Regions from separate parts of the Pseudoalteromonas sp. DSM 26666 genome, predicted to be linked through region 3. Evidence: predicted binding sites of a transcription regulator. Region 3 holds the regulator's gene; each other region holds the start of a gene.
The links. The regulator sigma-54, encoded in region 3, starts transcription at its own class of promoters, with help from an activator protein. The targets are predictions, from matches to a motif close to GTTGGCACGNNNNTNGNNT.
Positions count from the first base shown of each region.

Region 1 (4,665 bases), on a different contig from region 3:
CTTTATTAGCGATGGCCATTATTAAACGCGGCCATTCAGCGGTAAGCTTACTAGCCGATCAAGTAAATATATTAACCGATAACATGTTCGGTAAAGCCCGTGTAGAAGAAGTTGCGGCAACGCGTTTAAAACATGAACTTGAACATAACCGTATTGCTATTATTGCCGGCTTTCAGGGGCGCGATATTGAGGGCAACGTGACCACGCTTGGCCGTGGTGGCACCGATACCTCAGCGGTTGAAATTGCTGGTGCAATAAAAGCCGATGAGTGTCAGATCTATACCGATGTTGATGGCGTATATACTACAGACCCGCGTGTGGAACCTAACGCACGACGTTTAAGTCATGTCACCTTTGCTGAAATGCTTGAGCTGGCAAGTTTAGGCGCTAAAGTGTTACATATTCGCTCTGTAGAATCTGCTGGTAAACACAATGTTCCTCTGCGGGTGTTATCTAGCTTTAAACCCGATGAAGGCACGTTAATTAGTTTTGAGGAGAGCGACGTGACAAGCAATGTCGTATCGGGTATTGCATTTAATCGAGATGAGTGCTTAATTAAGGTGCATGGAATGCCGCAAGGCACCAAACATCTTGCAAAAGTTTTGAAACTTTTTGCTGGTAATGGCATCGAAATAGATATGATTAATCAAATTAATCATAAAGTTGAAAAAGTCGACTATGCTTTTACTGTGCATTTTAATGATTACTTAAACGCACTTGATTTGTTAACGGCTGAGCAACAGCAATTTGACGCACAGGCAATTGACGGATTGACCAATGTGGCGAAAGTGTCAGCGGTGGGTATGGGGATGAAATCTCATTCCGGGGTAGCGAGTTTATTTTTTGATTCGTTAGCACAAGAAAACATTGATGTGATGTTTGTTGCCACCTCAGAGATCAAAATTTCAGTTTTAATAGATGAAAAATACCTAGAGCTGGCTGTTCGTGCATTACATAAGACATTTTTAACAGAAAATGAATAGATTGAGAGTTTTTACTTACTTTTTAGTCTAATTTTAATTAAAATGTTTGTGCGGAATCTTATAATTTTATTGGAACATGGGAGCAAGAGAATGCTAATACTAACTCGTAGAGTAGGCGAGACCCTTATGATTGGTGACGAAGTAACCGTTACTGTTCTAGGTGTTAAAGGAAATCAAGTTCGTATCGGTGTTAACGCACCTAAAGACGTATCAGTTCATCGTGAAGAAATTTACATGCGCATACAAGCTGAAAAGTCTAACCCTAATCCGGGCAATGCTTAATCAACATAGTATAAAATGTGCTAGTTAATATAACTATGACATTTGTAAAAGCCACTCATTGAGTGGCTTTTTTGTTTATAAAATCAATCGTTTCTTCGTCGAGTATTGCCTTAGAAATGTATTGCATACCGCTTTTACTTTTTAACAATAGTCCACAATCTGTAGTAATAATTTCGTTAATGTCGTGCCAAGCTAACTGGTAATTTTTGTAATGATTGGTTGATTTTATTCCGTCTTCGTCGAAGGTGAGAGTGACTTCAGAACCAGACGCTCTGCTTAGCATTTGCCTGGTTACCCACCATGGGCGGCGATAGTAAAAGGCGATGCATTCGAGTAGGGCTAGCATCAGCAAAAATGTACCTAGGTAATGATCTCCTAAACCATAAATACCAAATAATCCCAATACAACAAGCAGTGCTAATAAAAAATATTTAGGTTGCGCGCGTTTACTATAAGGCAGCGATTGGTCGAAGCATTCATAAAAGTAAGGTTTATCGAGTTTATAGGTTGTCGTAAATACCATGCATCTATACTTAAAAGCTATTTTTTATCATTTTAGCAAGCTATGTGGCAAATGCGCAGCTTAAAAAGAATTAATAGTTCAGAGTTTATAATTAATGGGTAGCAACTTGGCGACTAATACTAAACACAAAAAAAAAGCGACCAAATGGTCGCTTTTTAAAAAGGGGCTGAATTAGCAATTTGTTTCTTCAGCGTTGACACCTTCTTTTACTTCTTCACAGGCATCTTCTACTTTATTTTGAACATCTGTCACGGCTTCGTCGATGCGTTCACCTGCTTCTTCTGCATGATTGTCTTCACAACCCATAATAAATGCACTTGCGAATAGGCCAATAGCTGCTGCTTTAAGTGTTGATGATTTCATAATGTAATTCCTTGTATATAAATTTAAAAAAGTTCGTTGTTTCTTATCTACCTGGGGCTTTTACCACGTAAAGCGCCAGAGACAAGTGAAATAACCAGTAAAACTAAAAAGATAAAAAATATGATCTTAGCAATTCCTGCTGCGGCTCCTGCAATACCACCAAATCCTAAAACGGCTGCGATTAGTGCGATCACCAAAAATGTAATTGTCCAGCGTAACATTGTCATCTCCTTGATTTATCTAAGTGTTAAAGTGTTGTTTTTATATAAGCGAGTAATGTGCCAGTATTTTATTTTGTTTTAAATCAATGGTTTAATTTATCTTTTTGAGTTTAGCTTTATATTAGGTTGGTAATTTTTACGGTTTTATCTGTAACTTATTCACAGTGGTGTCTGATGAGACAATAAATAGTTTTTACAGTCGTTACTTTGGTAAGACCAATTAACATTTGCTTTGGCAGTTTTTAGTGGATTAGCTCATTAGGTATATTTTTATGTGTTTTTACAGAATATTAGGGTTTTTATATATTCTTTGTTTATAACGAACATTTTTACCATCTATATATATAGGTTAAATAAGCTATTTTAGGTGGTGTTAACCTTATTGGTGATATGTTACTTTTAGATTAATTGGTTTTACCAATTTACAATGTGTAGACAAAAGAATAGTTTTTGTTACTATTGGTGAATATTTATTTAAATAAACTGACTTTTTATGTATTCAGTTTTGAACAGGGGAGAATTATGGATATAGGGGCTTTGCTCACAACTGCAGGCAATTTAATGCTAACCGGTATGGTGGGGGTGTTTGTATTTCTTTCTTTATTGATTGGTGCAGTGACAGTTATGTCTAAGCTGGCTAGCAAATTTTCTCAGCCAGAACTTGAAGTATCACAGAGAACACCATCTTTTAAATCTCAAGGTGTGCCAAATGAGCACATCGCTGCAATTAGTGCTGCCATTGCTCAGTACAAAACAAATAATAATTAGAGGAGCATACCAATGGCTAAATTAAAAATAACAGAACTCGTACTTCGAGACGCACATCAGTCGCTTTTAGCTACCCGCATGCGATTAGACGACATGTTACCTATTGCAAAAAAAATTGATGACGCAGGTTATTGGTCTATAGAGTCTTGGGGTGGGGCTACCTTTGACTCATGTATTCGTTATTTAGGCGAAGATCCGTGGGAGCGTATTCGCGCGCTTAAAAAGGCGATGCCAAATACACCCCAGCAAATGTTACTTCGCGGTCAAAACTTATTGGGGTATCGCCATTATGCTGATGACGTTGTTGAAAAGTTTGTTGAGCGCGCACACAAAAATGGCGTAGACGTATTTCGTATTTTTGATGCCATGAATGATGTACGTAACTTAGAAACTGCCATAAAAGCGGCGGTTAAAGTAGGCGCGCATGCCCAAGGTACGATTTCTTACACGGTAAGCCCAGTACACACATTGGATATGTGGCTAACACTTGCTAAGCAGCTTGAAGAATTAGGTTGTCATTCAATTTGTATTAAAGATATGGCGGGATTGCTTAAGCCTTACGATGCAGAAAAACTGATTAAAGGCTTAAAAGAAACGGTTTCAATTCCTATTGCCATGCAATGTCATGCAACAACGGGTTTAAGTACCGCAACGTATCAAAAAGCGATTGATGCCGGTATTGATATGCTCGATACGGCTGTATCGTCTATGAGTATGACTTATGGTCATTCAGCAACTGAAACAATTGCTGCAATCGTGGAAGGTACTGAGCGTGATACTGGGCTTGATTTAAACCACCTTGAAGAAATTGCAGCTTACTTTAGAGACGTACGTAAAAAGTACGCTGCGTTTGAAGGCAGTTTAAAAGGTGTTGATGGCCGAATTTTATTAGCCCAAGTGCCAGGTGGTATGTTAACTAACATGGAAAATCAGCTTAAAGAACAAGGCGCTGCTGATAAACTAAACGAAGTATTACTTGAAATTCCACGGGTGCGTGAGGATTTGGGCTTTATTCCATTAGTTACACCGACCTCGCAAATTGTTGGTACTCAGGCAGTACTTAATGTGCTTACTGGCGAGCGCTATAAAACCATCACCAAAGAAACCGCTGGCGTATTAAAAGGTGAGTATGGTTCGACACCTGCTCCTATGAATAAAGAGTTACAAGAGCGTGTACTTGATGGCAGCGAAGCAATTACCTGTCGCCCTGCAGATGTGATCAAACCTGAACTTGAAACGCTTGAGGCTGAATTAAGTAAACTTGCGCAAGAGCAAGGCTTAACGCTTGCTGATGAGCAAATTGATGATGTGCTCACGTATGCCTTATTCCCACAAATTGGTTTGAAGTTTATTAAAAACCGCAATAACCCTGACGCATTTGAACCTGTTCCTAGCGCTGATGATAGCTCCAATAAAGCACCTGAAAAATCAGCGGCAAACAATAAAGGCGTTAAGGCTGAGCAATACAGCGTTAAAGTAGATGGCAAAGTATACGATGTCGTGGTTGCTCAAGGCGGTGAGCTTA
Region 1 is NZ_FPAR01000006.1:150,435-155,099, reverse strand. Features, by position in the region: gene BM380_RS12625 (aspartate kinase) at 1-983, shown strand, start outside; gene csrA (carbon storage regulator CsrA) at 1,074-1,265, shown strand; gene BM380_RS12615 (YcxB family protein) at 1,321-1,788, opposite strand; gene BM380_RS12610 (hypothetical protein) at 1,960-2,151, opposite strand; gene BM380_RS12605 (DUF1328 domain-containing protein) at 2,199-2,372, opposite strand; gene BM380_RS12600 (OadG family protein) at 2,895-3,140, shown strand; gene oadA (sodium-extruding oxaloacetate decarboxylase subunit alpha) at 3,153-4,665, shown strand, end outside.
Region 1: the regulator sigma-54 is predicted to act here: its motif matches at 2,419-2,437, upstream of BM380_RS12605 (DUF1328 domain-containing protein).

Region 2 (4,665 bases), on a different contig from region 3:
TAATACCTTCACCGCCCATAGGCTTGATACCAGTGAACTTTGCGGGGCCATCTTCAAGTTCTACGCCACGTAGTAAATTTTTCATTGTTTCGTCAGTGACTTCACCAAATACACGTGCTGAATATTCGCGTTCAACTTCATAGCTTGGGTGCATTAAGCGGTTTGCCAATTCACCGTCATTGGTAAACAGCATTAGGCCTGAGGTATTCACGTCTAATCGGCCTACTGCTATCCAGCGATCGCCATCAATACGAGGTAAGCGGTCAAAAACGGTTCTACGGCCTTCAGGGTCTTTACGCGTACTTAACTCGCCTTCTGGTTTGTTATACATAATTACACGACAAATTCTGTCTGCTTTTTCTTCTATTTTAACGGTATGGCCGTCAACACGAATTAAATCGGTTTCTTCAACCCTGTCGCCTAACTTAGCTACTTTACCATTTACACTCACACGATTTGCATCAATGTATTTTTCCATTTCACGGCGTGAGCCTACACCTGCACGGGCTAGGACTTTTTGTAACTTTTCACCTTGTATACTCATTCGGATGGTTCTCTCACAGAAGGATCACTTAATAACTGGGTAATTTTACTTCGCTGTTGCTCTGGCAATGCGGGTAAATCATGAAGTCCCGTTATCGAAAAATAATCTAAAAATTGTTTAGTCGTTGCATAAAGTGCCGGTTTACCGGGTACTTCTTTATGCCCAACTACTTTAATCCACTCTCTTTCAAGCAGAGTTTTAATAATATTTGAGCCAGTTGCTACACCCCGCACTTGCTCAATTTCACCACGGGTAATGGGTTGCTTGTATGCAATTAACGACAGGGTTTCGAGTAATGCTCTCGAGTATTTAGGGGCACGTTCTTGCCATAAATTACTCAACCATGGGCTTAAACTACTGCACGCTTGAAAACGATAGCCACTGCCTACTTCAACTAAACGTATTCCACGCGTCTGATAGTGAACTTGAATGGCCTCTACAGCATCATTAATGCGCGCCATAGAAATTGCTAAGTCGTTTAAAACCGTGTCCTTAAGATGACGTTTTGATACGGGTTTGCCTGCCACAAAAATCGCCGCTTCAATGATTTCAATTAATTGTTCATCACTAATTCGCCGACCAACCATAATCACTCTAAAGTTAATAAAAACACACAGCCATCTATTATGACAGAACAACGGCAAACTAGGAAAACATATTAATAAAATAACATTTTATAGGTATAAAAAAGCCAGTGAAAAACACTGGCTTGGTATCAAGTGTATTTAATAATGTAATTTAGCTATTTTTAAATTGCTCAAGTGCATCGTCCTCTGCAACAGAATCACCATGCTTTTTGATATAGCTATTAAACTCTTTTTTACTTACTCGTTTATCTTTATTGCTGTCCATGTAACCAAAATGATTTGAAATATCATCATCGTCAGCTTCAGAAACTGAAATAAAACCGTTGCTATCATTATCTAAGCTTTTAAAGTCATTTTCTATTTTATCAAACTTCGCAATATCAGCCTTAAATGCAGACTCACTCACTTCACTATCTGTAGCAACTTTCCCAACATTTAGCTGCATATAAGCATCATATTCATTACGGCTTATTTGATTATCCATATTTGTATCTATATTTGAAAAGTGCTGCCAAATACTATCATCGTCGGCTTCTGTTTTAGAAATAAAGCCATCGCTGTCGTTATCTAAGCTTGCAAAATCACTGTCGATTTTTTCTAAACCTTGATTTGAAGAACAAGCGGCTAAACTCAATGCGGCTAAAACAGTAGAAGCTATCGTTAATTTTTTCATCAGACGTATCCTTGTATTAATAAATTTCAAATCTAGTGATACAAATACGATGCCAAAAAAAATAAACGATTAAAATCAAACAATTAAACAATTAAACAAAAACAACTTCTATTGCGATATTTAATAATGCAATTTTTGCAAGCTACTCTGGTAATTTTTGCAAAAAAAAAAGCTCGGTAATAACCGAGCTATTTATATCTAATACGGTAATTTAGATTGCAGCGTTTTGGTAACGCTTAACAAAATCAGTAACGCTTTGGCCATTACACTTTAATGAATTTAAGTTACCAATTTGCTTACGTACTGGTTGTAAGCCTTGCTTTAATGCAGTCATACATAACTGTGTTTCTTGGTGTGAATCTTTTGCAAATACTTCTACTTTAGACACAACTGATTGCGTTGCTGCTTCTTTTTTTGCAATGTCACGGATGTCTTGACCGTTACATAGGATACTTTTTGAATAACGCGATAAATATACACCGTGCTTTGCTGCCATTTTACGAGCAGCCGAAAACCCCTCATTGGCGCTTACTACACATAAGTTAGACTCTAATTTGTTGTCTTGGCTGTAATACGTATTGCTTTGCGCAGTAGCAGTTACAGAAACAAAAAGAGAGGCGGCTAAAAGTAATTGAGTTTTCATCAGGTAGTCCTATTTGAACGAGTTAAACAAACGATTTTTGCGCATTATATAGACAACTTTTAACATATCAATTGAATATTTTATTTATTTTATTATTTAATATTGCATTTACAATGTTTAAACATTAAGCAAAAATTGATCAACATTTGTGCAGCTATTTTCTCGTTTCAGTCATGTTATGTCGCTCCAAATACTGATACAATTTAGCTAACAATGAAAATAAATTTGAAGGTAAACTTTATGAAAGTGATTTCTTTTAATATCAATGGCCTGCGTGCTCGCCTACATCAGTTACAAGCTATTATTGATAAACACCAGCCAGATATTATTGGTCTTCAAGAGATAAAAGTGCACGATGAAGCATTTCCGCTAGACGATGTACAAAAAATGGGTTATCACGTTTATTTTCATGGACAAAAAGCGCATTACGGTGTGGCAATGTTATGCAAAAAAGAGCCTAAGTCGGTATTAAAAGGCTTTTCCACCGACACAGATGAGTCGCAAAAGCGAATGATCAGCGTTACCGTAGAGCAAGAAAATGGCCGTGACCTGCATGTCATGAATGGCTACTTCCCGCAAGGCGATAACATCAACCACGAAACTAAATTCCCTTATAAACGTCAATTTTATCAAGACTTAATGACTCACCTAAATAGTCATTACACGCCTGATCAAGATGTAATTGTAATGGGCGATATTAATATCTCTCCAACCGATTTAGATATTGGTATTGGTGAGGTAAACGCAAAACGCTGGTTAAAAACCGGAAAATGTTCATTTCAACCCGTTGAGCGTGAATGGCTAGCAACGTTATTAAACTGGGGCTTTAAAGACACCTTTAGAGAGCAAAACCCAGAAACTAACGATCAATACTCATGGTTTGACTACCGCTCTAAGGGTTTTGTTGATAATCGTGGACTAAGGATTGATGTGGTTCTGGCAACGCATGACTTAGCAGCTCGCTGTATCGACACCGGTATAGATTACGAATTACGTGCTATCGACAAGCCTTCAGATCATGCCCCTATTTGGTCTGAGTTTAATTAACGATTATGCTAAGTGTGCAATTACAGGCATTACTGTGGATTGGTGTTATTGTTATTGGCTTTTTAAGTGTTAATAAATCAACATACGCCAATTTATTTAATACGCCAGCTAGGCAAACTGGCGTGTTTGCCTGCGCGCTGGTGCTCGCTTTACTATGGCGTATAAAAGCCGGTATTTTACCTGGGCTTGATCTTCATATACTGGGCATTACTGCTGTTACGCTGATTTTAGGCTGGCGTCTGGCTATTTTAAGTTGTGTATTAGCAACAGCCCTGCTAACTGCTTTTGGACAAATAGCATTCGAGCTGATTGCGGTAAAATTACTAATAAGTGCGTTTATTCCAGTATTATTAAGCTACTTTGTATTTATGCTTTGTTACCACTACTTAGCGCGGCACTTTTTTATCTATATATTTGTTTGTAGCTTTTTAACGGCTGGTGTCGTTGCTTGCGTTAACATTATACTCGGGGGTGTTTTTTATTTCGCAATTGGCGAATATAATTGGCATCAGCTAACAGAAAACTACATTTATCTCAGTCCTATTTTAGCGTTTCCTGAAGCAATGCTAAACGGTATGGCAATAACTGTTATGATCACCTATCGCCCGCACTGGGTAAAAACTTTTTTTGATAAGGACTATTTAGGCTCATGAGTCTTCATTACCATTGCCCTATTTGCAAACTTCCATTGGCACTTAATGAAAAAATATTACGCTGTGATAATAACCACAGCTTTGATTTTGCCAAAGAAGGCTATGTAAACTTACTCCCCGTGCAAAATAAAAACTCTAAACAGCCCGGTGACTCTTTAGAAATGGTACAAGCAAGGCGTTCTTTTTTAGAGCAAGGCCATTATGCATTTTTACAGACAGCCTTAGCTAATTTAGTCAAACCGCTCAATGCAAATATAGTGATTGATTTAGGGTGTGGCGAGGGGTTTTATACCCATGCTATAGCAAATAACACGCAAGCTACTGTGTATGGTGTTGATATATCTAAGTCGGCGGTAAAATACGCAGCAAAACGATACAAACAATGTCAATTTAGCGTGGCATCAATAAGCCACGCGCCCTTTAATGATCACCTTGCTGATGTGTTAATTAGCGTGTTTGCCCCTTTGTTTGACGATGAACTTTCTCGCCTTGTTAAAGAGGATGGCTGTTTAGTGGTG
Region 2 is NZ_FPAR01000001.1:615,024-619,688, forward strand. Features, by position in the region: gene rluB (23S rRNA pseudouridine(2605) synthase RluB) at 1-544, opposite strand, end outside; gene scpB (SMC-Scp complex subunit ScpB) at 541-1,131, opposite strand; gene BM380_RS02770 (EF-hand domain-containing protein) at 1,283-1,804, opposite strand; gene BM380_RS02775 (hypothetical protein) at 2,016-2,447, opposite strand; gene xthA (exodeoxyribonuclease III) at 2,688-3,494, shown strand; gene BM380_RS02785 (energy-coupling factor ABC transporter permease) at 3,500-4,147, shown strand; gene rlmA (23S rRNA (guanine(745)-N(1))-methyltransferase) at 4,144-4,665, shown strand, end outside.
Region 2: the regulator sigma-54 is predicted to act here: its motif matches at 1,843-1,861, upstream of BM380_RS02770 (EF-hand domain-containing protein).

Region 3 (4,665 bases):
ACCTTTCTTTATTACTACGATTGACTGACGATAACCTGATACAGTTCGCTATCCGATTTGGCGGCGCGTAACTGTTTACAAAATTCTTTATCATTGAGCTTATCAGCAATCGTGGCTAGCGTCTTCAAATGCTGCTGATTATCGCCATCGGGAACAATTAACGCGACAAAAATGTCAACCGGCCGGTTATCAATCGCATCAAAATTAATAGCTGTTTCGCTCACTAAAATCAAAGCAAGGGGCTCTTGAGCTCCACTCATGCGACCATGTGGAATAGCAATGCCTCGGCCAATGCCTGTACTTCCAAGCTTTTCTCTTGCAGTTAATGCATTAAGAATATCTTGTTGTGTTAAATAGGGCAGCTTATTGTGAGCCAATTCACTGATAAATTCTAAAATTCTTTTTTTACTATTAAAAAGGACCGCAGCTTTACTGCAGTCCTGACAGATAAGTGAGCTTAGTTTCATAGTGTTAGTGTCGAGCAAGTTTCTCTTTGTGTTTAATTACTTGACGATCTAGCTTGTCAATGAGCGAGTCTATAGCGGCATACATATCTTGATGCTCAGTAGAGGCAAAAATCTCAGCGCCACTAACATGAACGGTTGCTTCAGCTTTTTGGTTTAGTTTTTCTACATCGAGAATAACGTGCACATTCGTTATGTGATCAGTGTGCCTCTGTAACTTCGAAAATTTACTATTTACGTAGTCTCTAAGCGAGTCGGTAATATCTACATGGCGACCAGTTAAATTCAGTTGCATAAACATTTTCCTCTTTGTTGTACGCCTTAAATCAAACTTTTACGTTGATTAGACGGGGGAATAGCTAGAGATTCGCGATATTTTGCAATGGTTCTCCTCGCTACTTTAATTCCTTGCTCTGCCAATATATCTGCAATTTTACTATCACTCAATGGTTTAGCTGAGTTTTCTGCAGCGATTAATTTTTTAATTAATGCACGTATTGCTGTTGATGAACATTCGCCACCATTTTCAGTACTTACATGGCTTGAAAAGAAATATTTAAGCTCAAAAATGCCACGTGGTGTATGCATGTATTTTTGCGTAGTAACACGCGATATAGTCGACTCATGCATTTCCACCATTTCAGCCACATCGTTAAGCACCATAGGCTTCATAGCCTCAGGACCGTGTTCAAAAAAGGCCTGTTGCTGCTGCACAATACAGTTGGTTACTTTAAGTAGCGTGTCATTCCTACTTTCTAAGCTTTTTATAAACCATTTAGCCTCTTGTAAGTGCGAGCGAATAAACTGGCTATCACCACTTGATTTAACCGTACGCGACATAGCTGCATATTGGCTATTTACTCTGATCTTAGGCATGCTATCTGGGTTTAATTCAACTACCCAACGACCTTTAACTTTCTTAACCGACACATCAGGAATAACGTATTCAGACTCTTCTCTAACAATAGTGTCTGCCGGTTTTGGGCTGAGCGTATGAATCAACGTCATGATTTCTTTAAGCTCATCTTCTTTAAGCTTTGTTTTTTTCATTAACGTGCGATAGTCACGTGCAGCAAGTAAATCAATATGATCGGTTAAGATCATTTTTGTTTCGTTTAAAAAAGGTGTGTCTTTATCAAATTGATTTAGCTGAATACACAAGCACTCTTGTAAACTACGCGCGGCTATTCCCACTGGATCAAATAGTTGAATACGCTTTAGTACCGCTTCTATTTCGTCAAGTTCAACTTCATCTTCGCCGTCGTTTTCTTGGTTAAAGCTTTCTAATATTTCTTCACAGCTAAGGGTTAGAATCCCTGAATCGTCCACAGCTTCTACAATTGCAATAGCTATCGCTTCATCGGTAGGACTAAACGGCGTCAGTTGAAGTTGCCACATTAAATACTCATGCAGCGTTTCAGTCGAAGAGCCTTGATAAATAGATTCATCTTCTGGCATTGGGCCCGATGAAGAGGCAGGCGCAGCGCTCATATATTCATCCCAAGTAACATCCATAGCCATATCATCGCTAATGGTGTCTTTGGTCATTGCTTCGCCGCTATCTTGCTCATACTCGCTAGGTTTATCGTCAGCTGAGGCACTTAGCGTTAAGTCATCGTTATCGGCTTTTTGTTCGTTTTTACCTGCAGTGTCTTCGCTGTAATCGTGTTCTTCAACTTCAAGCAAGGGGTTGCTATCGAGCGCTTCTTGAATTTCTTGCTGGAGATCCAATGTACTGAGTTGCAATAAGCGAATTGCTTGTTGCAACTGTGGAGTCATTGTAAGTTGCTGGCCCATGCGCAGCTGTAATGATTGCCTCATGTATCTCTAACAATCCTTTTAAATTAGTATAATTAATCTTAGCAGATGCTTAGTGTAATAACACACATATTAGAGCTTGAACTGCTCGCCTAAATAAACATCGCGTACTGTTTTATCGTTTAATACATATTCTGGAGTGCCTGATGCAATTAACTCCCCATGAGAAACTATGTAGGCTTTTTCACAAACATCAAGAGTTTCGCGTACGTTGTGATCTGTGATAAGTACGCCAATTCCTCGGTTTTTAAGATGCTCTATAATCTTTTTAATATCTAATACTGAGATAGGATCAACCCCCGCAAAGGGTTCGTCTAAAAGGATAAATTTAGGGTTTGCTGCTAACGCGCGAGCAATTTCAACGCGGCGACGTTCACCACCTGATAAAGCCATACCTTGACTATCGCGGATATGCTGAATGCTAAATTCATCAAGTAAATTATTTAAGGTATCTTCGCGTTGTTGTTTATTTAATTCTTTACGTGTTTCTAAGATAGCCATTAAGTTTTGATAAACAGTCAGCTTTCTAAAAATAGACGACTCTTGCGGTAAATAACCAATCCCTAAACGCGCTCGGCTGTGCATCGGTAATAAAGTAATATCTTTATCATCAATTGATATTTTGCCTTTATCGCTAGGCACAAGGCCTACAATCATATAAAAAGTGGTGGTTTTACCTGCACCATTAGGGCCAAGTAACCCCACAATACTGCCAGCTTCAACCTCTAGGCCAACGTTTTTTACAACTTCACGACCTTTGTAGCTTTTAGCTAATAGCTCTGCTTTTAATGTGCTCATGGTTGACCTTTATCATCTTCTTTTTTATTTTCAACAGGGACTAAAATAGTGTGTACACGGTCTGTTGAGTTTTCGTCTTTTTCTGCGCTAATTAACTGCTGCTCGATATCGTAAGTGATACTTTTAGCTGTTATTTTTTGACCTGCTTGAGCAATGCTTGCATCGCCGATTAAGGTTAAAAAACGCAGCGACACATCGTAACGCACTTCATTAGCACTGGCGCTCATTATGGTGCCATCAGCTTGTGTTTCTTCAAAATATGCAGGGCTGCCTGTGGCAATTAATAACTGTTTGTTATCGCCTAGGTCATCGCGTTTATGCACTTCTAAACGGTCAGCTGTGATACGGCGATTACCATGAATAATTTCAACATTTTTCTCAAAAATGCCTACGTTTTCTTTTAATTGACCTTCTTGCTTATCTGCACTAATTGAAATTTGATTAGCAGCGGGGGCTTCAGCAGGTTCAGCGCCATTACTGTTAAAAGCAATTAATAGTGAGGGAACAATTAAAATTTTAAATAGGTTATTGGTCATAATATAGGGTTCGCGTATGGTTAATAAGTTTAATCACCTCGGTTTTTAAATCGGCCTCAAGGCCTTTACCTGTGATTTTTAAATTAGGTCCTGTAATAACGACAGGCTGCTGTGATTGCATGGTTAATAGTTTTATATCAACATTGATGGTCTGGGCGTTGATCGTATCGATCATGGCGTTATCTACTAAGTTTTGAGCGGTTACATTACCCTCTAACACCAGTTGACGGTCGTCGTAGAGGGTGGCTTCATCGGCGTTAATACGCCATGTTTGCTGCTCGTTGTATAAAGTGAATATAGGCTTTTCAAAAAAGGTAAAACCGAGTTGTTGATACAACTCCATTTTTACCGCAGTTACCTTATGGCTCACTTTACCTTGTTCATTATAAGCCGTTTGTTTTAGCTCAATAGCGGTATAATCAGGCTTAGCAATAACTTGTGTTTCTTCGCTTGCAGTAATATCAACCTTAGTAAAATAAGGATACCAGAGCCAAACCATACAGCTTATGAATAAAACGCTCAGTATAATGCGCGCTACATTCATGAACTCGTTCCTTGGCTAGTTAGTGGCTTGTTATTTTCGAGCATAAGTAAGTCTGTCAGCTCTCTTACCGCACCAAAACCGCCGGGCAGTTGGGTTACATAATGTGATAAACGTTTAATAAGTGGATGAGCATCGTTTACGGCAACCGCAAAACCGACTTGCTCCATTACTGGCATGTCTGGGCCATCATCACCTATATAAGCAATTTGCTCATCGCTAAGCGCTAATTTTTGTTTTAATTCTTGATAGGCTATGAGTTTGTCTTCTTGGCCTTGATATATATGTTGTACGGTTAAACTGCTCATACGTTGCTGCACTATATGAGAATGGCGCCCGGTGATCACGGCGACTTCAAAACCGCTGTTAATTAGGGCTTTGATACCAAATCCGTCTTTGGTGTTAAATGCTTTGAGTTCTTCACCTTGGTTTCCAAGGTAAATACGGCCATCAGAAAATACACCATCAATATCACAAATTAATAGCTTTACTTTTTTTGCGCGCGCCT
Region 3 is NZ_FPAR01000007.1:17,616-22,280, reverse strand. Features, by position in the region: gene ptsN (PTS IIA-like nitrogen regulatory protein PtsN) at 15-467, opposite strand; gene hpf (ribosome hibernation promoting factor) at 472-759, opposite strand; gene BM380_RS13465 (RNA polymerase factor sigma-54) at 786-2,285, opposite strand; gene lptB (LPS export ABC transporter ATP-binding protein) at 2,355-3,080, opposite strand; gene lptA (lipopolysaccharide transport periplasmic protein LptA) at 3,077-3,616, opposite strand; gene lptC (LPS export ABC transporter periplasmic protein LptC) at 3,606-4,160, opposite strand; gene kdsC (3-deoxy-manno-octulosonate-8-phosphatase KdsC) at 4,157-4,665, opposite strand, start outside.